DNA from 3 places in the Exiguobacterium sp. s28 genome. Region 3 is predicted to be linked to each of the others. Evidence: riboswitches for the same ligand, from Rfam matches in the RefSeq annotation. Region 3 holds a riboswitch; each other region holds the start of a gene.
The links. Region 3 has a riboswitch for thiamine pyrophosphate ahead of tenA (thiaminase II). Riboswitches for the same ligand answer to the same signal wherever they lie in the genome.

Region 1 (7,523 bases), on a different contig from region 3:
TCCTGATTGGCTCGTCGCCGAATGGGTGGAGACGTATGGTGTCGAAGCGACCGAGGCGATGTGTAAATTGAACAACGAACCCGCGCCGGTCACGGTCCGGGTCAACCGCCAACGTGTCACCGTTGACGAGATGATTGAACGGCTCGCTGAAGTCGATGTCGTCGCCACGCGGTCGGAATTATCAGCGGACGGGCTCGTCATCGAGTCCGGAAACGTTCACGCGACGGCGTTCATCGACATGGGCTTGTTGTCGATTCAAGATGAGAGCTCGATGATCGTCGCCGATGCGCTTCAAGCCGCGAAGACAGAACGCGTGCTCGACGCTTGTGCCGCCCCGGGCGGGAAAGCGATGCATACGGCCGAACGCATGGACGGCGGAACGCTCGTCGCGCTCGACTTGCATCCGCATAAAGCGAAGTTGATTGAACGACAAGCGAAGCGTCTGCATATCGATGGAGTGACCGCACTTGCCCTCGATGCCCGTCAGGCCGGTGACAAGTTTGAACCGGAGAGCTTCGATCGGATTTTGCTCGATGTCCCATGTTCAGGACTCGGCGTCATCCGCCGCAAGCCCGATATCAAATGGACAAAAGACAAATCTGCTCTCGCCGGACTGCCGAAAGTCCAGCGTGAAATCATCGACGCCGTCTTGCCACTCCTCAAACGAGGTGGTACGCTAGTGTACTCGACATGTACGATCGACCCGTCTGAGAATGAGCAGCAGGCCGATTACATTTTGTCGAACGGATTGACGTGGGATGAGACACTCCAGGACCGTCTTCCACAAGTATTGCGCCCGATGGTGTCATCGGACCGCGCTGAACTCAAATTACTCCCGACGACGTTCGGGACGGACGGTTTCTATATCGCCGCATTCAAGAAAGAGGTATAAACATGAATCCAAAAGCAGTTGAAAAAAATCCATTGGTCGGTGCCAAGCCGTCACTCTATTCCCTCACGTATTCAGAACTCGAACAGTGGCTCATCGAAGCAGGAGAAAAATCGTTCCGCGCGAAACAGTTATATGACTGGATGTACGTCAAGCGTGTGACATCGTTCGACGATATGACGAACGTCTCTAAACCGCTCCGCGAGAAATTAGACGCGGCGTTCCAATTGACGACGTTGAAAGAACTCGTCCGTCAAGAATCACAGGACGGCACGATCAAGTTCTTGTTCGAGCTTCAAGACGGTTATTCGATTGAGACGGTGCTCATGCGTCACGAGTACGGCAACTCGGTCTGTGTCACGACACAAGTCGGCTGCCGGATCGGCTGCACATTCTGTGCCTCGACACTCGGCGGTTTGAAACGTAACTTAGAAGCCGGTGAAATCACGGCGCAAGTCCTCGACGTCCAACGCGCGCTCGACGCGAGCGGAGAGCGAGTCGACTCGATCGTCGTCATGGGTATCGGCGAACCGTTCGATAACTACGACGAATTGATGCGCTTCTTGCGCACGGTCAACCACGATGACGGCTTGAACATCGGTTCACGCCATATTACGGTGTCGACGAGTGGGATCGTACCGAAGATTTACAAGTTCGCCGATGAAGGGATGCGCATCAACTTCGCCATTTCGCTTCACGCGCCGACGACAGAGATTCGGACTCGTCTCATGCCGATCAACCGTGCCTACAACTTGGATAAGTTGATGGAAGCCGTCAACTACTATACAGAGAAGAGTGGTCGCCGCATCACGTTCGAATACGGTTTATTCGGTGGTGTCAACGACACGGAAGAACACGCCCATCAGTTGGCGGACTTGTTGAAAGGCGTCAAATGTCACGTCAACTTGATTCCAGTCAACCACGTGCTCGAGCGCGACTACGTCCGCACACCACGTAAACAAATTTTTGCCTTTGAAAAAGTGCTCAAAGACCGAAAAGTGAACGTGACGATTCGTCGCGAACAAGGTTCGGATATCGATGCGGCTTGTGGGCAGCTTCGAGCGAAGGAGCGCGAACAAGAAACGAGGTAATCAGGAAGATGGAATTAGCATACCGAACCGACCGGGGGCAAGTGAGAGCGCAAAACGAGGATGCCGTCTTGATTTTAGGGGACGAGCACGCCGGGATCGCACTCGTGGCCGACGGTATGGGAGGGCATGAAGCCGGGGAGGTCGCGAGTCAGCTCGTCATCGAGCAGTTTCGTCGTGCCTTCCCGACGCTTCCGGCCTCACCGATGGAGATGGAGAATTGGTTTCGCCACAACGTGGAACTGGCCAATGAGCAAGTGCTCGACTTCTCGAAACAAGCGAACCTGCTCATGATGGGGACGACGATCGCCGGTGTCTGCTGGCACGACGAGACGATCGTCATCGTCCACGTCGGGGATAGTCGTGTGTATGCCTTGCGTGACGATAAACTTCAGCAGTTGACAGAAGACCATTCCTACGTGAACGTGTTGAAGCAGCTCGGGGAGTTGACCGAGGAAGAAATGCGCGTCCACCCGAAACGTAATATCATCACCCGTGCGATCGGCTCGAAAGAGCATGTCGAACCTGATCTGCAAGTGTTTGCCGAACCCGAGTTTGACACGATTTTAATCTGTACGGACGGCTTGACGACGCATTTGACCGATGACGAGATCAAGCAAGTCTTGGAACGCCCCGTCTCGGCGGATGTCAAGGCGGATCAATTGATCGATCGAGCCAACCGTTTGGGTGGGAGTGACAACATCACTGTTGCCCTCGTCCAGTTCACAGATAGAAAGAGAGGATGAATCCGATGCGAAGTGGAGAACGAATCAACGATCGTTATCGGATCGAACAGCAAATCGGCAGCGGCGGCATGGCAAATGTCTACCGGGCTCACGATGAGATTTTAAACCGAACCGTCGCCATCAAGGTGTTGCGATCTGAATTCTCGCATAATGAACAATTTATACGCCGGTTTGAACGAGAAGCCCATGCGGCGACGAGTCTGAACCATCCGAATATCGTCGCCATTTACGACGTCGGAGACGAACGCGACATCTATTACATCGTCATGGAACATGTCGACGGGATGACGCTGAAACAATATTTGCAAGAAGAGTACATATCTGTCGACGAGGCGCTTCGCATCATGGGACAGATTTGTGATGCGATCGACCATGCCCATGCGAATCGAATCATTCATCGGGACATCAAACCGCAAAACATGATGATTGATCAGAGCGGCAACGTCAAAGTGACGGACTTTGGGATTGCGGTGGCCATGTCGAACGCGACGCTGACCCATACGATGTCGGTCCTCGGGTCGGTCCACTACTTTTCCCCGGAGCAAGCGCGCGGAAAGTTCGCCGATGAGAAGTCAGATATTTATTCGCTCGGCGCCGTGCTCTATGAACTCGTGACCGGCCGGGTGCCGTTCATCGGCGAGACGCCGGTCGCCGTCGCGTTGCAGCATCTGCAAGACGACCCGATTCGACCGATGGATTTGAACCCGAACATCCCGCAAGCGCTCGAGAACTGTATTATGCAGGCGCTCGCGAAGTCACCGGGCGCACGTCATGCCTCGGTCGCCGCGTTTAAAAAGGATTGCATGACGTCACTTGATTCGGAACGTGCGAATGAACCGAAGCGGTCGAATGCTGAGCAAGATGCGTTTGATCAGACGCTCGTCATGGCGCCGGTCGTACCGGATGAGCCAAACGTCAAAGAGGCGCCGGAGCAACCGGTCGCAGCAAGTGAACCCGTGAAAGACAAACCGAAACGGAAGAAGAAGTGGTGGCTTTGGCTCTTGCTTGCGCTCCTGTTGATCGGTGGCGGGATTGGGGCTTACGTCATCGCTGACGAGATGTCCCGTGCCGTCGTGCCGGACGTCGTCGGCATGACGAGCGACGAGGCGACGACCGAGCTCGAAACGGCCGGTTTTGTCGTCGAGGCAACTGAACGGGCAAGTGACAACATCGCCGCTGGCGACGTCATCTCGCAGACACCGCAAGCCGGACGGAAGCCGAAACGTGGGACGACCGTGACGATTGTCGTCTCGGCCGGAAAAGAGACGGTCGAGATGCCGGATGTTGAAGGACTGTCCCAGTCGTCGGCCGAGCGGACGCTCAAAGATCTTGAGTTCACGGACATCGAGATTCAGTCGGAGGCATCCGAGACGGTCGATAGCGGGGATGTCATCTCCCAATCGATCGCCCCAGGCAACGAGGTCGTCCCATCTGAAGAGACGGTGACGCTCGTCGTCTCGACCGGCAGCAATAAAATCGAACTCGCCAACTTGGCGGGCTATACGTTCGAGGAAGCGACAACGTATGCCGAACAGAATAGCTTGAAAATCGTCAAACGTGATGAGTATTCAACGAGCGTTCCTGCGAATCAAATCATCCGTCAACTCCCGACGGCCGGTACGGCAGTCGACCCGGGGACGGAACTGACCGTCATCGTGTCACAAGGGGTAGAACCGACGGACGTCTCGATTGAACGGGAAGTCAACGTCGAAATCGAGCCGCCCGCTGAAGGCGAAGAAGCCGAGGCACTCGAAGTCGTCATTCGGACGGTCGACGCCCGTGGCGAAGTCGAGGTGTTGCGTGATAAGATAACGGAGACAACGACTTACTCGTATACGCTCGTCATCGCACCGGACGAAGTCGGAACCGCGACGATTGAAGTCGACGGCGAAGTCGTTCGCACGGATACGGTGACTTACGCACAAGCAAAAGATTCACAATGAAGAGGTGGCGTGCGCGTCGCCTCTTTTTCTAAGGAGGGAATGGAATGAAAGGTACGATTATTCGATTACAAGGCGGATTTTATGACGTCATGACGGAAGAAAAACAAGAGATCCGTTGTCGCGCCCGCGGCAATTTCCGCAACCGGAACATCTCGCCGGTCGTCGGTGACGATGTCGACATCCAAGACCAAGGGGATGGTACCGGTTATATATTGGCTGTTGACGAGCGGTCGAACCATCTCGTCCGCCCGCCGATTGCCAACATCGATCAAGCGTTCTTGTTATTCTCGGTAAAAGAGCCGGCGTTCTCGTTCCATCTGCTCGACCGTTTCCTCGTCTTGATCGAGTCGAAGCAAGTCCATCCGATTATCGTTTTGACGAAAATGGATTTGTTGACGGAGGCGGAACGGGAGAAGATTCACGAAGCAGCGGCTTTATATCGTTCCATCGGCTATGAGGTCATCGAGACATCGACCGAGGACGGGTCGGGGATCGAAAAAATCCGCGGGTCGTTTAAGGAGAAGACGAGTGTGTTCGCCGGACAGACCGGGGTCGGTAAGAGTTCGCTCTTGAACGCGGTCGCACCGGAACTAGAACTTGCAACCGGGAAGATCTCGAAATCACTTGGGCGCGGTAAGCACACGACGCGTCACGTCACGCTGATCACGCTCGCTGACGGGCTCGTGGCCGATACGCCTGGTTTCTCGAGCCTCGAGTTCCCAGAAGAACTCGAAGTCGAAGAGATGCGCTGGTGTTTCCCTGAGTTCGTCGAGCGGCATGATGACTGTAAATTCCGCGGTTGTGCCCATTTGAACGAACCAGGTTGTGCCGTCAAAGCGGCCGTCGAGGCGGGAGAAATCGCTTCCACCCGCTATGAGAATTATGTTACGTTTATGGCAGAGTTAAACGATAGACAACGGAGGTACTGACATGATTAAAATTGCACCATCGATTTTAGCGGCGGACTTCGCCAATTTAGAGGCAGAAGTGAAGGCGGTCCAAGAGGCCGGAGCGGATTACATCCATTTTGACGTCATGGACGGTCAATTCGTCCCGAACATCTCAATCGGCCTACCGGTGTTAGCGAGCTTACGGAAGAAGTCGGACATGGTGTTAGACGTCCATTTGATGATCGACCAGCCCGAACGGTTCGTCGAAGATTTCATCAAGGCCGGGGCGGATATCGTCACGGTTCACGTTGAAGCGACGAATCATTTGCATCGCGTGTTGCAACAAATCAAAGCGGCCGGCGCCAAGTGTGGTGTCGTCTTGAATCCGCATACGCCGCTGTCATCGATTGAACACGTGCTCGGTGACGTCGACATGGTGCTCCTCATGACGGTGAACCCTGGCTTTGGGGGCCAGGCATTCATCGAATCGGTCGTCCCGAAAATCGCGGCGCTGAGCGAGATGCGCCAAGCGCGTCGTCTCGACTTTGAAATCGAGATTGACGGCGGTGTCAACGCAGAGACGGCGAAATTATGCATCGACGCTGGAGCTGATGTGCTCGTGGCTGGTTCAGCCATCTATAACGAGCCGAGCTATAAAGACGCAATCGATAGCATTCGTCACGCATCTCGTGTATAATCGTCGATAGAACAACAAATATTGTCGCAAGGGGTGTCACATTCTGTGGCTGAGAGGCATTTGCTAACCCTTTGAACCTGTTCCGTTCACACGGACGTAGGGATGTGGCGAAAATGCACGTTGCTACTCGATAGCAGCATGGCGTTTACGTCATGCTGCTTTTTGTCGTTCGCTCATATAATAAGGAGGGAATAAGATGAAACAACGTTTAAAACTACAGGCGCTCATTGAAATCTCATTGTTCGCCGCACTCGGCTTGATCTTTGATTTGCTCATCCCGTTCCGGATGCCGCAGGGCGGATCGATCAGCCTGGCGATGTTGCCGATCTTTGTGATGGCGTACCGCCATGGATTAAAAGGCGGACTGGCGACAGGAGCGCTCGTCGGAACGCTGCAACTGCTGTTCGGGGCTTACATCTTCACACCGGTCCAGTTCCTGCTCGACTACACGTTCGCTTACGGTGTCGTCGGGATGGCCGGACTGTTCGCTGGTCAAGTGAAACGGGCCGCCAAGGACGAGGCGAAAAAGACGCTCGTCGTCTACTTGGTGCTCGGGGCGCTCCTCGGTTCACTGCTTCGCTACGGCGCCCACGTCTTATCAGGGATCGTGTTCTTCGCCGAGTACGCGGAAGGGCCGGTCGTCGCCTATTCGTTCGCTTATAACATGACGTATATGTTGCCGTCCTTCCTCGTGTCGGCCGTCGTCCTCGTTCTCTTGTTCGTCTCGGCACCACGTTTCGCCACGCTCGCGACCCGGGGTCTCCGCTAATGCGGGTGTTGATTGTGGCGGCCAGCCCGGAACCAATCTCGGGACTCCCGCGTGACGTCGATTACATCATCGGCGTCGACGGGGGGTACGAGACACTGTTGAACCAAGGGCTGAACCCGGATCTCGTCGTCGGCGATTTCGATTCCTTCACGGGCGAAGTGCCGATTGACGCCGTCCGTTACCCATCTGAAAAAGACGTGACCGACCTCGAGATTGCGCTCGAGGCGGCCCGTGGACACGGGGCGACGGAGATGCTTGTGTACGGCGCTCTCGGTGGACGCCTCGACATGACGCTCGGCAATATTGGGCTGCTCGAGGCATATCCAGAGATGCGTTTGTTCACGGCCGGGCAAACCGTTCGTCTTGTTGGAGCTGGGCGTCACGAGCTCCCACGTCAAGCCGATCATTATTTGTCGCTCCTCCCGTGGAAGCGGGCGAACGTGTCAATCCGCGGCGTCAAATATCCGCTCGATCGTCACGATGTCGTCAGCCATGAGGCGC
Region 2 (7,523 bases), on a different contig from region 3:
CAAAGGAGGAATCAATATGACTGACACATTTGATTTTATGGAACTCGATATCGAAACCGCCCATCGCGGATATAAAGAAGGAACAATTACGGCGCGTGACGTGACGGCCTATTATTTGACCCGGATCGCCCAGTTTAACGACAAACTGAAGGCGGTCATTCAAGTGAACCCGGACGCCTTGTTCGAGGCAGAGTCGGCTGACCGGGCATTTCGTCGCGGGCTACGCTTGCCGCTACTCGGCATCCCGGTGCTGATCAAAGACAATGTCGAGACAGCCGGACTCATGAAGACGACGGCCGGGGCCGTCGTCCTCGCGCATCACTTCGCAGGCCGGGACGCCCATCTCGTCCAAAACCTGCGAGCGAGCGGGGCCATCATCCTCGGGAAAGCGAACTTGTCCGAATGGGCCAACTTTTTGACCGAGGGCATGCCGAACGGCTGGAGCGGTGTCGGTGGGCAGACGCTCAATCCATATGGGGATAAGCTCGATGTCGGAGGTTCGAGCTCAGGTTCGGCCTCTGCGGTTGCAGCGAACCTGACACTGCTCGCTGTCGGTAGCGAGACGAGCGGCTCCATCATCCATCCGAGCGTGCACAATGGCATCGTCGGCATCAAACCGACCGTCGGCCTCATCAGTCGGAGTGGCATCATCCCGATCTCGCGGTCGCAAGACACGGCGGGACCGATGGCACGAACGCTCGAAGACGCGGTAAGGGCACTTGAGGTGATGGTAGGGGAAGACCCGGCGGACCCGGCGACACTCAACCTCCCGGCCGGTCCGCCGTATCGGACGTGCCTCGACGAGCGCCAAGCGGTCGGGATGCGTGTCGGGATCGTCAAAGCTGATTTATCAACAGAAGAACAAGCATTATACGGTGAGACGACCGAGCTGTTGAAACAGAGCGGCATCGACCTTGTCGAAGTCGAACTGCCCGCCCATGATACACTCGACCAAGGCGATATTTTGTACCACGAGTTCAAACTCGGGATCGAGGCGTACCTGGCCACGACGACGCTCCCGTACGAGACGTTGTCGGATTTGATGGACTGGAACAACAGACATCCTGAGACGATCCCGCACGGACAAAAGACGTTCGAGAAAGCGGAAAGATTGTCGGGACGTCTCATCGAGGCGGCCTATTTGACGCGCCGGCTCGATGACGTGCGTGACGCCAAGACGGACGGACTCGACCGCCTATTAAACGAACAGCAGTTGCACGCGCTCGTCTTGCCTCACGATTTGAACTATGACATGGCGGCAAAAGCCGGGCATCCGACCATCACGATCCCATATCGCTTGAAAGCGAGTGGGGCGCCGTTCGGCCTATCGTTCACCGGGACGAGTTATGCCGAACGTGACTTGATCCGTCTGGCGTATGCGTTCGAGCGACATATTTCGCGTCCCGTTCCACCGTTATAAGAACGTTGCACCCGTCGTCCACGTCCGCTACAATGGTACGTATGCGGATTGAAGAAAGGACAGATAGCAATGAAACCATCTATATACGGGCTGACGTTCGATCAGCTGACAGAAGCGTGTGTCTCTTGGGGATACAGCGCCTTCCATGCGAGACAAATCTGGGACTCGCTCTACATCGACCGAGTGAAACAAATCGAGGACATCTCGGTACGGGCTGAGGTGCGTGAGGCGATCGCCGCCGAATACGTCATCTCGACGCAAGACCTGTTCGTCAAACAAGAGGCGGGCGACGGGACGGTCAAATTTTTACTTAAACTACACGACGGGCACTATATCGAGACTGTGCTCATGCGACATAAGTACGGCCGTTCGGTCTGTGTGACAACGCAGGTCGGGTGCAATATCGGCTGCAGCTTCTGTGCGAGCGGTCTCTTGAAGAAGACACGTGATTTGACGGCGGGCGAAGTCGTCGAACAAATCATGACCGTTCAACACTACTTGGACGAAGTCGGCGAAGGGGCCCGGGTCAGCCATATCGTCGTCATGGGGATCGGCGAACCGTTCGATAACTTTGACAACTTGGTCGACTTCCTGCGTGTCGTCAAGGACGAGCGCGGTCTCGCGATCGCGCCGCGTAAAATCAACGTCTCGACGAGCGGACTCGCCGACAAGATTTACAAGTTCGCGGACCTCGATTTGCGCATCAACTTGGCGCTGTCGCTCCATGCGCCGAACGACGCGCTGCGGACGCAAATCATGAAAATCAACCGGGCGTTCCCGCTCGACAAGCTCATGCCGGCCATCCGGTATTACGTCGAGAAGACGAACAAACGAATCACGTTCGAATATATTCTCCTGTCGAAAGTGAACGATTTACCGGAGCACGCCGAGGAATTGGCGGCGCTCATCGACGATATTAAGGACAAGTCGTACGTCAACTTGATCCCGTATAACCCGGTCAACGAGCATATCCAATACGAGCGCAGTACCTCGGAGGACATCATGGCGTTCTATGATGTCTTGAAGAAGCGTGGCATCAACACCGGTGTCCGCCTTGAGCACGGGACTGACATCGATGCGGCATGCGGCCAGTTGCGCAGTAAACATATGAACGTCGAAGGTGCGAAATAAGTGGACTCCTTGAATCGAATGATTCAAGGAGTTTTTTTCATAGAGCCGCTCCGGTGAAGGAAAGACGGACATCGCCCCTAACTCTGCGGAACGATTTTGAAAAATCTTGAATAGACCTCGTCCGCTCAGGGAATAGTCAGTTGAAATCAATGTAGAGAGTGGAGGCAATTCAATGGAGACAGTAAACGCTGCGTTATGGATTCGAGTCAGAAATACACTTGGGGAAGGCCCGTGTTGGGATGCTGAACTGAAACGGTTCTATTGGGTCGACATCGAAGGACACACACTTTGGTGGTACGACGAAAAGGAAGACGAGCTGTCATCGTTCGATATGGGACAACAGATCGGGTTTGCGGTCCCGAAAGTGACAGACGGCGTCGTCGTCGGCTTGAAAGACGGCATCTATGAATGGGACGAGGGATCGAAGCGACTCGATAAACTCGTCGAACTCGATGACCCGGAAGGGGATCTTCGCTTCAACGACGGAAAGGCCGACCCGTACGGACGAATCTTTGCCGGGACGCTTCATCTCAACGACGAGGAGAACGAGGCGACGCTCTATCGCTTGAACCGTGACGGCACGACCGAGGTCATGCTCAGTGAACTGACGCTGTCGAACGGTCTGACATGGTCTCCGGACCACTCGACGTTCTACCATATCGATACACCGACCGAGACGGTCCGCAAATACCCGTTCGACTTGAAAACAGGAACACTCGGGGATGGGGAAGTCGTCATCGATTTCAAAGATGAGGAAGGATTCCCGGACGGCATGACATCCGATGAGGACGGCTTTTTATGGATTGCCCACTTCGCGGGCGGACGCGTCTCGCGCTGGAACCCGAAGACGGGTGAAAAAGTGCTCGAGGTGCTCGTGCCGGCCCCGAACGTCACGTCATGCTGTTTCGTCGGTGATGACTTGAAACAACTTGCGATCACGACGGCGCGCGAAGGAATGGATGACGCGGCGCTCGAGGCCCATCCGGACGCAGGTTCGGTCTTTAAAATTGATACAGATGTGAAAGGGATGCCGCTCTATCGGTTTGGTCGATAAGGAGGTACGAAGATGGTAAAACGATTGCTCGTTCGTGCGGGAATCGGTTTGGCGCTCGCGGCGGTCGCCCGGGTCGGGATTCAAAAGCTGTTGGAGGCGAACCGGGAAGACGATCATACGTATTTGAATCCGCGGTGGGATGAGACGCCGAGTGTGGATGCCGACAAGGACGCGGATGAGGTCGGTCTGACCCAGCTCGACTCGATTTATCGAGCCGAATGGCAGGCGAACGCCTATCCACGCTCAGAGGCCGAACGCAAGGCGTTAGAGGAATAGGCAGGAGAACACGTCCGGAAACGGGCGTGTTTTTTTCTTGACAAGACGTCACCGACCCGTCATTATCTAAAAAGTAATCATTACGATTTAGGAGTGGGTAGAATGAGACGAATCCCGGTCACCGTGCTGTCCGGTTATTTAGGAAGCGGTAAGACGACACTATTGAACCACATATTGTACAATCGGACGGGCAAGAAATACGCCGTCATCGTCAACGACATGAGCGAGTTGAATATCGATGAGCGATTGATTGAACAGGGCGGTTTTTCGAGGACGGACGAAAAGTTGGTCGAACTATCGAACGGCTGCATCTGTTGCACGCTCCGTGAGGACCTGCTCGAGGCGGTAACAGAGCTTGCGAACGACCGGGACCTCGACGGAATCATCATCGAGTCGTCCGGGATCTCAGAGCCGATCCCGGTCGCCCAAACGTTTACATATGCCGATGACGCCCTCGGCATCGATTTGACGAGCCGAGTCTATATCGATGCGATGGTGACCGTCGTCGATGCGTTTCGGTTCTTAACAGATTTCAACTCGGGCGAGTCGCTCCATGAACGCAAGCAGGCGATCGAGGCGACGGACGTCCGCGAAGTCGTCGACTTGCTCGTCGACCAAGTCGAATTCGCCGATATCATCGTCTTGAACAAGGCGGATCGCGTGACCGAGACCGAACTCGGCGAGATGACCGGACTGTTGAAGGCGCTCAACCCAACCGCGAAGCTGTTGACGTCTGTCCATGCGAACGTGGAATTGACCGAGCTGTTGGATGTCAATTTGTTCGATTTCGAACAGGCGATGCATGCGGCCGGGTGGATTCAAGAACTTGAGACAGATGTGCACACGCCGGAGACGGAAGAATACGGCATCAGTTCATTCGTCTATCGTCGGCGTCGGCCGTTCCACCCGGAGCGTCTCCATGCCTGGATCGAGGCGTTTCCGGAAGAAATCGTCCGCGCGAAAGGGTTCTTATGGATTGCTTCCCGGAACGACCTCGCCTGTCTGTTTTCACAAGCGGGCTACGCCTCGACGCTCGAACATGCCGGGCGCTGGCTCGCGACGCTTCCGGAAGATGAGCGTCGTCACATGTTCGCGGCCGAACCGGAACTCGCCGCCGACTATGTCGAACCGTACGGTGACCGACAGACGGAGCTCGTCTTGATCGGGCAGCGGATGGATCGAGCCATCATCGAACAAGAGCTCGATCACTGTCTGCTGACAGATGAGGAGATGGCGCTGGATTGGTCGACGCTCCGGGACACACTTCCGGGGAACGAGGTCGTCACGTTCTCATAAGACCGTTTACAAAATGAAAGTGGTCGTCTATACTGATTCTTGCATGAACAACCGCATACATTGGACTACACTAGGGGTGCTTCGGCTGAGATGTGAGCATGGCTCCAATCCCTTATGACTCGATCCGGGTAATACCGGCGTGAGGAAGTGTGGCACTTTTTCTAATGGATTAAAATTGGACGAGTGGCCGCATTCTCATGGATGCGGCTTTTTTGTGTACACATAATAAGGGGGAATAGAACATGAACAAACAATGTGGAACGAGCCCGATCGTCGGGTTCCGCTTTACACTGAGCCCGATGACGACTGATTTCGTGAGCATCATCAAAGGGGCGTTGAAGGAGACGGATTTACAAAACGTCTGGCGACATACCGATGACGTGTCGACGGTCATCCGTGGACGAAGTGAGCATGTATTCGATGTGGCTAAGACCGTGCTGTCACACGCGACGAAGACAGGGGAACATGTGTCGATGAGCGGGACGTTCTCGGTCGGGTGTCCAGGGGATACGGCCGGAGATGAAGTGCTCGTTGTGTCGAGCGAACCGCTTAATGGTCCCGTCGGTCCGCAATATGTCTCTTCACAGTTCGCGCTCTATCCGCTCGGTGATGAGAACTACATGGACATCATCTACGAAGAAATCGCTTTTGCGAAAGAGCGGGGTGTCTTCAATGACTCGATGCATTACGCCTCAGGCATACATGGGGACATCGAGCCGGTGTTCGCTTTCTATGAGGCGACGTTTGATCGCGTCCGACAGAAGACAAGCCACGTCGTCATGACGGTGACGTTCAGCGTGAACAGCCCGTCACACGAGGGACGCATGGATGCTTAAATCGTGGAAGTTAAAAGAAATCGTCTTGTTGTCGATTTTATCGGTCGTGTTCGCGGTGGTCTATTTGGCGTTCGTCCATGCTGGTAACTTGTGGGCCGGTCTGATTGGACCAATCGCCTACGAATGGATTTTTGGGATATGGTTCATCGTCTCGATTATCGCAGCTTATATCATTCGCAAGCCTGGGGCTGCATTCTTGTCCGAAGTGCTTGCGGCGACGATTGAGATGATGATTGGCAACGCCATCGGACCGCGCATCATTTTAGTTGGGATCGTTCAAGGGATCGGCGCCGAAGCGGCGTTCGCTTTGACGGGTTATAAACGCTATGATCTTTGGGTGCTCATGCTCGCCGGATTCAGTGCTGCTGTGACAAGTTTCGCGTATACGTACGTCATGGGAGGGCTCAATGCCCTCAGTCCGACATATGTGGCTACGATGTTCGCTTTACGCGCAACGAGCGGGATGTTGATTGCTGGTCTGGGCGGTAAGATTTTGAGCGACTTGTTGCTTCGGACGGGCGCGCTTGATGGGTATGCCCTCGCGCGACAGGACCGTATGCATGGTTGAGGCAGAACATCTGACATTTCGTTATCCGAACAAGAAATGCGATGTCTTGACGGATATCACACTACGTCTAACAAAAGGGAGAACGGTCATTACAGGGGCAAGTGGGTCGGGAAAATCAACATTGCTCGCTTTGATGAATCGTCTCTATCCGGACAATTGTGATGGCATCGTGACGGGCAGACTGCACTTGTTCGATCGCTCTTATGATACGTATGAAGCTGGCGAAGTGAACCGGCGCGTCGGAACGGTCTTTCAGGACCCGGACAGTCAGTTCGTCATGCAGACGGTCGAAGAAGAATTGATTTTCACGCTCGAAAACTTTGCCGTCGCGAGAGACGAGATGATGGCCCGTGTCACCACAATGTTAGAGGCGTTGCATTTGACCGATTATCGTCACCGTACCATTCATGACCTATCGGGGGGTGAGAAGCAGCAAATTGCCGTCGCTTGTGCCTTGATTGGCTGTCCCGAGTGGCTCCTCCTCGATGAGCCGCTCGCTCACCTCGATCCTGAGACCGCCCATCATTTCGTTCGTTGGCTCGACGGCGTCGCACAGACCGTAAACGTTGTCGTCATCGAGCATCGGCCATACATATGGGGTGATTTTTTTGACCGACAAATAAAGCTCGTGAGTGGGCGCATCGACTATGATGGACCGTTCATCGTCCGACCAGATTATGCGTTCTTTCCAATTAAAGTTGAACAAGGAGAGAAAATGTTATTTCACATACCGGAATTAAAACGAAAAACATTTCAATTAGCAGCGAGCGAGTTAAAGGTCGCTGAGGGTGATCTCATTGCGGTGCTCGGTCGAAATGGTAGCGGAAAGTCGACATGGCTGCGAAGACTAGCCCGGAAACATCGTGAAGTCGGCCTCGTCCCGCAATCACCGGCGCATCTATTCGTTACGAATGATGTGACCCGAGAACTCGCATATGGCCA
Region 3 (7,523 bases):
CTCCCGAAAGTCGACCTCGTTCATTCCGTGTCAACGGGTTATGCCGGTGTGGTCGCGTCCTACATGAAAGAGACGCAAGGGATTCCGTTCATCTTGACGGAGCACGGCATCTACTCGCGGGAACGCGAAGAGGAGATTCTACAGTCGTATTGGATTCCAGCGCCGTATAAGCCGAGGTGGGTCCGTTTCTTTCACCATTTGTCGCGTGAGGCCTATAACGCGGCCGATGAGATCATCACCTTGTTCGAGCGGAACCGCGAATATCAGGAGTGGATCGGCGCCCCGAGCGAGAAGACGAAAATTATCGCCAACGGCATCGCCGATCGACAAATCCAGGCGACGGTCGACCGTCCGGAGCACGATCTCTTTCAAATCGGGGCCATCGTCCGCTTGGTGCCAATCAAAGATTTGAAGACGATGATTTACGCCGCCAAGATTTTGCAGGAGCGGCATCGTCTGTTCAAGCTGACGATCATGGGACCGCTCGATGAGGATGAGGAATATGCGGAAGAGTGCCGGTTGCTCATCGAACAGAGCGGGCTGACCGATTATGTCGAGCTCGCTGGAAAGGTTGATGTCCAAGCCTATTTGCCGAAGTTTGATTTACTTCTGTTGACGAGTATCTCGGAAGGTCAACCGCTCGCGATTCTTGAAGGTATGGCAGCCGGCATCCCGTGGGTCGCGACCGATGTCGGGGCTTGTTCCGAGCTCCTGTATGGACGAGAAGACGACCCGTTCGGTCCAGCCGGGTTTATCGTGCCCCCGGTTCATCCGGAAGCGGTCGCGGACAAGGTCGAGTGGATGATGGATTATCCGCAGGAGCGGATGCGTTTCGGTAAGAACGGGCGGGAGCGGGTCCGCCAATACTATCGTCTCCAACAAGTCGTGGACCGCTACAAAGCCATCTATGAAACGAGGAGGGAACAGTATGGCGGGCATCGGGTTTAAGCTGCAGAAGTTGTTCCAAGAAGACTACTATTCGTCCAGGTTGAAGGCGTACACGTTCTCGGGCCTCGTCACATCCGGACCGTGGTTGATCGTCATCTTGGTCGTCGGGACGATTCAATGGTTGGCGTTCCAAATGCCGACGTTATCGCTCGCCGAACGGACGCTTTTCATGATCTCGGTCTCGTACGCGTTCATCTTCTCGCAAATCTTGTTCAGCTTCCAACAGCTCGTCGTCACCCGATATGTGGCGGACTTGTTTTACGAGAAGAAAGCGCATGAAATTTTCCCGGTCTTCACCGGGATGCTCAAAGTGACGATCCTCGCCGCGACGATTCTGTACAGTATCTTTTGGCTATTGTCGCCGCTCGATTTTCTGTACAAACTGACGTTGTTCGTTTTATTCATGACGATCAATGTCATCTGGGTCATGTTCTTGTTCTTGAGTGCCGCCAAGTATTATCAAGCGGTGGCCTATAGCTTCTTGCTCGGCGGACTCATCTCGGTCGGGAGTGTCTATGCGGTTAGTCGCCTCATGGCCAATCCGTCGAGTCTCGAGCTATTGCTCGGCTTCACGGCCGGGATGATTGTGACGTTGTTCGGCTTGTTCTTCGCGATGCTCCGGACGTTCCCACTCCGCTATGCCGTGAAAGAGTTTTCGTACTTCAAATACTTCGACCGCTATCCAGACTTGTTCGCCATCGGGGTGTTGTACGTGCTCGGGATTTGGGTCACGAACTTTATCATCTGGTTCGGAGAAGGACGCGTCATCATCGCGGACTCCTTCTTGTTTAATCCGTACTATGACACGGCCATCTTTTGGTCCTACTTGACGATCATCCCGACGCAGCTCTTGTTCATCGTCGCCGTCGAGACCCGGTTTTATGAGCGCTATCGCACGTTTTATGGATTGATCAACTACGGCGGGGCGCTCCATCAAATCGAGAAGGCGAAACAGACGATGACGTCGGTGCTGAAAAATGAGTTGATTCGACTCGCGCGCAGCCAAGGCGTCGTGACGTTGTTCGCCATCCTCATGGCAGGCGTGTTCGTCAGTTGGATCGGCGTCCCGGACGAGATCGGTCAAATCTTTCGGATGACGACGCTCGCGGCGTTCGCGAACGCGATGATCCTCATCTTGACGTTGTTGTTGCTCTATTTCGAGGATCGACGCGGGGCATTGTTCGTCAACATCTCGTTCTTCACGTTGAATGCGTTGTTCACGCTCTTGCTCTTGCCGCGCGGCATCGATTGGTACGGCGTCGGCTTTGCCGTCAGCACGACAATCACGTTCTTCTTGGCCGGCCTGCGTTTGATCTATTACATGGGCAAAGTCGATTATTACGTGTTCGCGGCCTCGAATCGACGCAAGCTTGGTACCGAACGGTTCTCCCAAATGGGGACGTTGTTGAACCGTCACTTCTCGCGATAAAGGGTTTTCAACAAAGATAAAGACTGATATGATGTGGTCGTAGACGACCGAATTTCATAATGTTTACCACTAGGGGAGTCGCGTGACGCGGCTGAGATGGACGAGGTCCAGACCCTTTGAACCTGATCTAGTTCACGCTAGCGTAGGGAAGTGGGCGAACCGATTGTTCTCGTATACTTTGTGTAAATCCGACGCCGCTTCCGTTATGGGAGGCGGCGTCTTTTTTATAACAAAGGAGGAGACATGAATGACATTCACCGCACATCTTCGACAAGAGGCAGATGCCTTGTTTCAAGCCAGCTTTGACCATCCGTTCGTCCGCGAGCTCGGAACGGGTGAACTCGACGAGGCGAAATTTAGGCATTACGTCATGCAAGATTCATACTATTTGAACCAGTTCTCCAAAGTGCAGGCGAAAGGGGCGACACTCGCCCCGAACATGGAAGTAGCGAGCCGCTTTTTGACGCACGCGCTCCATACCATCGAAGCAGAGCATGCGTTGCACCGTGAGTTTTTCACCTTGCTCGACGTGACGGAGGCACAGTGGGCAACGTTTGAGCCTGCTCCAACGGCTTACGCCTATGCGCTCCATATGCAACAGGCCGGTCCGACGCTCGGCGACGTGCTCGCGTCGATTTTGCCGTGCTACTGGGTCTATTATGAGATTGGGGAACGATTGAAAGATGCGACACCCGATCATCCGATTTATGCGACGTGGATTGCGACGTATGGTTCGGAATGGTTCCGCGATCTCGTCGAAGAACAGATCGAACGACTCGATGTACTCGCCGGACAAGCGACAGCGGAAGAAAGGTTCCGGTATCAACAGCTGTTCTTGAAGAGTTGTTATTATGAGCATGCGTTTTGGGAAATGGCGTGGACGCTCGAGTCGTGGGATTTACCGGCGGGGGTGACACGATGAAGCGCGACTTATGGGACAAAGTTAGAGCTGAACGGCCACTCATCCATAACATTACGAATATCGTCGTCGCCAACTTTTCAGCGAACGGGTTGCTCGCCATCGGGGCTGCGCCGGTGATGGCGTCAGCCGTCGAAGAAGTGGCCGAGATGGCGTCTTTAAGCGATGCGCTCGTACTCAATATTGGCACACTCGATGCGACGACGGAACGTACGATGATTCGAGCCGGGCAGGCGGCGAATCAAGCAGGTCGGCCGGTCGTCTTTGATCCGGTCGGGGTCGGGGCGACCTCGTTCCGGCGCGATGTCTCCGAATCGATTCTACAAAAAGTCCGCGTGACGGTTATCCGTGGGAATGCCGGAGAAATTGCGACATTGATTGGTCTCGACGCGACGACGCGCGGCGTGGACGCCGGGGAAACGCGGGTTGATTTGAATCACATCGCACGCGCGGCGGCACGACGCTACACCTGTGTCGTTGCCGTGACCGGCGAGACGGATGTCGTCAGCGACGGGGATGTGACGATTGAAATCAAAGGCGGCACCGCAGCAATGACCCGGACGACAGGGACCGGCTGCTTACTCAGTGCGGTCGTCGGTGCATTTCTCGCGGTCGAATCCGACGCGTTGACGGCCACGGCGACAGCGCTCGCCGGATATGCCCGGTGCGGCGAACTGGCTACCGCTTTGGCGGATGGACCGGGCGACTTCCCTGTTCATTTCTTGAATGAACTCGGCAAGATGACAGCCGTCGAGTTGCCGAGCGACCGCATTGAGGTGGTATCATGATGCGGCCGCAAGTATTGACGATTGCCGGTTCGGACTCTGGCGGGGGAGCAGGAATCCAAGCCGATTTGAAGACGTTTCAAGAGCTAGAGGTGTTCGGGACGAGCGTTCTGACGGCCGTCACCGCTCAAAATACGCGCGGGGTGCATGGGGTCGAAGCGGTGTCGCCGGAACTCATCACGCAACAACTCGATGCAATCGGTTCGGACTTTTCGATCGCAGCATGTAAGACCGGGATGTTATTTGATGCGGCGCGCATCGAGGCAGTCGCTACCGGGGTGAAACGTCATGTCTTCAACCGACTCGTCGTCGACCCGGTCATGATTGCGAAAGGAGGGGCCCCGCTTTTACAGGACACGGCGGTCGATGCGCTCAAGACCTCCTTGTTGCCACTCGCGACAGTCGTCACGCCGAACGTGCCGGAAGCGGAAGTGCTGACCGGGTTGACGATTCGATCGTTTAATGATCGTCTCGAGGCGGCTCGGCGGATGTTAGCGTACGGCGTGCGCGCGGTTATTTTAAAAGGCGGCCATCTCGAAGGTGAAACTGCCGAAGACTTGATCATGATGGAGTCGGAAGTGTTCCTTCTCTCGGCCCCGCGCATCCAGACGAGCGATACGCACGGTACCGGTTGTACATTTTCGGCGGCGCTTACAGCGGAACTTGCCAAAGGTCGTTCTATCATGGAGGCGGCGGTGACGGCGAAGCGGTTCATTCAAAGCGCCATCACCCATGGCCTCGAGATCGGCGCCGGACACGGACCGACGAACCATTGGGCATATGTGGCGTATGGAGAGGAGGGTGTGACGATTGAATCCATCAAGGCGGGCACTCGCTGAACAGTTGCGGCTCTACTTTATTTGCGGAACCGCGAACGCGGAAGACATGCTCCAGACGGTGGAAACGGCACTTCAATGTGGCGTGACATGTTTTCAATTTCGTGAAAAAGGTAAAGAGGCACTGTATGGGGATAAAAAAGAAGCGATGGCGAGAGCGTTGCAAACACTCTGCCGCTCATACGATGTTCCGTTCATCATCAATGATGACGTCGAACTAGCAGAGCGCATTGATGCGGACGGCGTGCATATCGGACAGGACGATGCCGAGGCCGCAATCGTTCGGGAGCGGATTGGTCCAGATAAGTGGCTCGGTGTCTCGGTCCACACGCTCGAAGAAGTGGCAGCAGCCATCGAGCATGCGGATTATGTAGGTATTGGCCCAATTTACCCGACGACTTCGAAAGAAGATGCCGGGGCAGTGAACGGGACGACACTCATCCGCCAAGTCCGAGCCATGTACCGAGAGCTGCCAATCGTGGGGATTGGCGGCATTTTACCGGAACATGTCCCGATGATTCGGCAAGATGGGGCGGACGGCGTCGCCGTCATCTCAGCCATCGCTTCTGCACCGGATGTGGCCATAGCCACACGGCGTTTCGCTTGTCTCTGAATTCAAATCGAGGAGGAAGACAGATGAACGTATTTGTAATAGGCGCGAATGGACAGATTGGAAAACAGCTCGTGGAACGATTGCACGAGGAAGGGAAACACCAAGTCACGGCGATGGTTCGAAAACAAGAGCAACTCGATGACTTCACATCAAAAGGCTATCAGGCCGTCCTAGGCGACCTCGAAGGTGACGTCTCGTCACTTGAACAAGCAATGTCTGGCATGGACGTGGTCGTCTTCGCAGCCGGTTCAGGTGGTAGCACCGGAGCCGACAAGACGCTCCTGATCGACCTTGACGGCGCGGCGAAAAGCATTGAGGCTGCCAAGAACGGGAATGTGAAACAGTTCGTCATGGTGAGCGCATTGAAAGCAGAAGATCGTTCGGCATGGCCGGAAGAGATGAAACCATATTATGTGGCGAAGCACCATGCGGATCGTCTGCTCGAGGAGAGTGGGCTTACGTATACGATCGTCCGTCCGGGCGCTCTCACAGATGACGCCGGTACCGGCAAAGTGAAGACGGGCGACGTATCGACGGGTGAGATTCCGCGTGCAGACGTGGCGGCCTTCTTGGCACATCTCATTGGTCATGACGCAGCCCACAATCAAGCGATTGACCTCGTCAAAGGTGACACGGCGATTGAGGACACATTATAAACGAGATGACGACAGCGAGCGGACTTGGTTCCGCTCGCTTTTTGTATGGATGTGTCCGTGAACTCGACAAAGGAATCGCTTCGACCGATAGAGAAAGTAAGAGATGGATTTGTTAGAAGAAAGGGGTCTATCCATGACCGCATTATTTCTCTATATGGCCGTTTACTTGCTTCCGGCTTTTCTATTGAGTCACCTCGCTCTTGACGTATTGCTCCGCAACCCGCGCCAAGTCGAGCATCGGTTGCTCAGTCTGTTCGTGTTCGGTTATGCGATGCTGTTCTTGGCCGAGTTCGGGCGTCATTTGTCCCCGATCGAAGCGAGTCCGGCCTTCGTGACGTATTGGTTCGGTAACGCCGGAATTTTGATTTTCGTCTGTTCGGTCCACTTCATTGTCAAAGTGACGGGCGTCGGGGCGAAGTTACCGAGATGGATTTATCCGTATGCCATTTATTTGCCGCTCGTCCCGGTCGCCTTGACGTTCATCCGTCAAGAGAACATCTTGAACAGTCAGCGGTTCGACCAAGTCGGTGTCTGGATTTATCCTGAGTTCAACGCGTCTTATTTGACGACGATGACCGTCGGTAACGTGTTTCATTTTCTTGTGATCCTATTATTGATGTATGCCCTTAAGCGGTCCGAGCGCTTCGAGCATCAACGGGTGCTGCGCATGCTCATTTGGACGGCCGTCGCCGTTCTTGTCTGGGACATCGTCTTCGGATACGTCCAGCTCCGCGGAATCATGCCGCCTTACGCGTATATGTACGGTGGACTTGTCTGGGCGGTCGCGCTCGTCGTCGCGATGAATCGACTTGATTTCCTAGCGTCTTACGTCAAACGGTATGGCACGCTCTATAACTTGAACCCGTCGGCGATTCTGCTCGTCGATGATCAGGGACAGATTGAGAGTGCGAATCCGGCCGCGCGCACATTGTTTCATACGGTCCGTGTCGTCAATGAACGTTTTGTCGATTTGTTGCCCGAGAAAAAGCGGGACGAATGGAGTGCGCATTACGACCAACATTTCCATGCGCAAAAAAAGTTTCTCGAGTTCGAGACGAAGATTCAGACAAAATCAGGACAAGAACGGTACGTCGTCATCGATGGTGATTTCGTCTATATCGATCAAAAAATACACGGCATGATTTTGATTCGAGACGTCCATTCGTTCAAAGAAGCCGAACAGTCGATTCGCTTCTTCGCCTATCATGACCCGCTCACGAAACTCGCGAACCGTCGGGCGTTTTATGAGCAGGCCGACCAGGCATTACTGCAAGCGGACACGGTCGCGCTTGTCGTCATCGACCTCGACGGCTTTAAAGGAATCAACGACACGTACG

Region 1: another riboswitch for thiamine pyrophosphate. It lies ahead of thiT (energy-coupled thiamine transporter ThiT); the one in region 3 lies ahead of tenA (thiaminase II).
Region 2: another riboswitch for thiamine pyrophosphate. It lies ahead of KNP78_RS07640 (YkoF family thiamine/hydroxymethylpyrimidine-binding protein); the one in region 3 lies ahead of tenA (thiaminase II).

The regions. Positions count from the first base shown of each region.
Region 1 is NZ_JACSLL010000002.1:112,179-119,701, reverse strand. It holds gene rsmB (16S rRNA (cytosine(967)-C(5))-methyltransferase RsmB) at 1-892, shown strand, start outside; gene rlmN (dual-specificity RNA methyltransferase RlmN) at 895-1,980, shown strand; gene KNP78_RS02965 (Stp1/IreP family PP2C-type Ser/Thr phosphatase) at 1,989-2,723, shown strand; gene pknB (Stk1 family PASTA domain-containing Ser/Thr kinase) at 2,729-4,666, shown strand; gene rsgA (ribosome small subunit-dependent GTPase A) at 4,711-5,595, shown strand; gene rpe (ribulose-phosphate 3-epimerase) at 5,597-6,253, shown strand; TPP riboswitch at 6,273-6,373, shown strand; gene thiT (energy-coupled thiamine transporter ThiT) at 6,450-7,022, shown strand; gene KNP78_RS02940 (thiamine diphosphokinase) at 7,022-7,523, shown strand, end outside.
Region 2 is NZ_JACSLL010000005.1:111,230-118,752, reverse strand. It holds gene KNP78_RS07665 (amidase family protein) at 17-1,420, shown strand; gene rlmN (dual-specificity RNA methyltransferase RlmN) at 1,490-2,551, shown strand; gene KNP78_RS07655 (SMP-30/gluconolactonase/LRE family protein) at 2,724-3,605, shown strand; gene KNP78_RS07650 (hypothetical protein) at 3,618-3,881, shown strand; gene KNP78_RS07645 (GTP-binding protein) at 3,984-5,177, shown strand; TPP riboswitch at 5,240-5,340, shown strand; gene KNP78_RS07640 (YkoF family thiamine/hydroxymethylpyrimidine-binding protein) at 5,420-6,013, shown strand; gene KNP78_RS07635 (ECF transporter S component) at 6,006-6,581, shown strand; gene KNP78_RS07630 (ABC transporter ATP-binding protein) at 6,574-7,523, shown strand, end outside.
Region 3 is NZ_JACSLL010000003.1:222,395-229,917, reverse strand. It holds gene pelF (GT4 family glycosyltransferase PelF) at 1-948, shown strand, start outside; gene pelG (exopolysaccharide Pel transporter PelG) at 929-2,377, shown strand; TPP riboswitch at 2,439-2,543, shown strand; gene tenA (thiaminase II) at 2,625-3,299, shown strand; gene thiM (hydroxyethylthiazole kinase) at 3,296-4,084, shown strand; gene thiD (bifunctional hydroxymethylpyrimidine kinase/phosphomethylpyrimidine kinase) at 4,084-4,920, shown strand; gene thiE (thiamine phosphate synthase) at 4,892-5,530, shown strand; gene KNP78_RS05560 (SDR family oxidoreductase) at 5,554-6,186, shown strand; gene KNP78_RS05555 (diguanylate cyclase domain-containing protein) at 6,320-7,523, shown strand, end outside.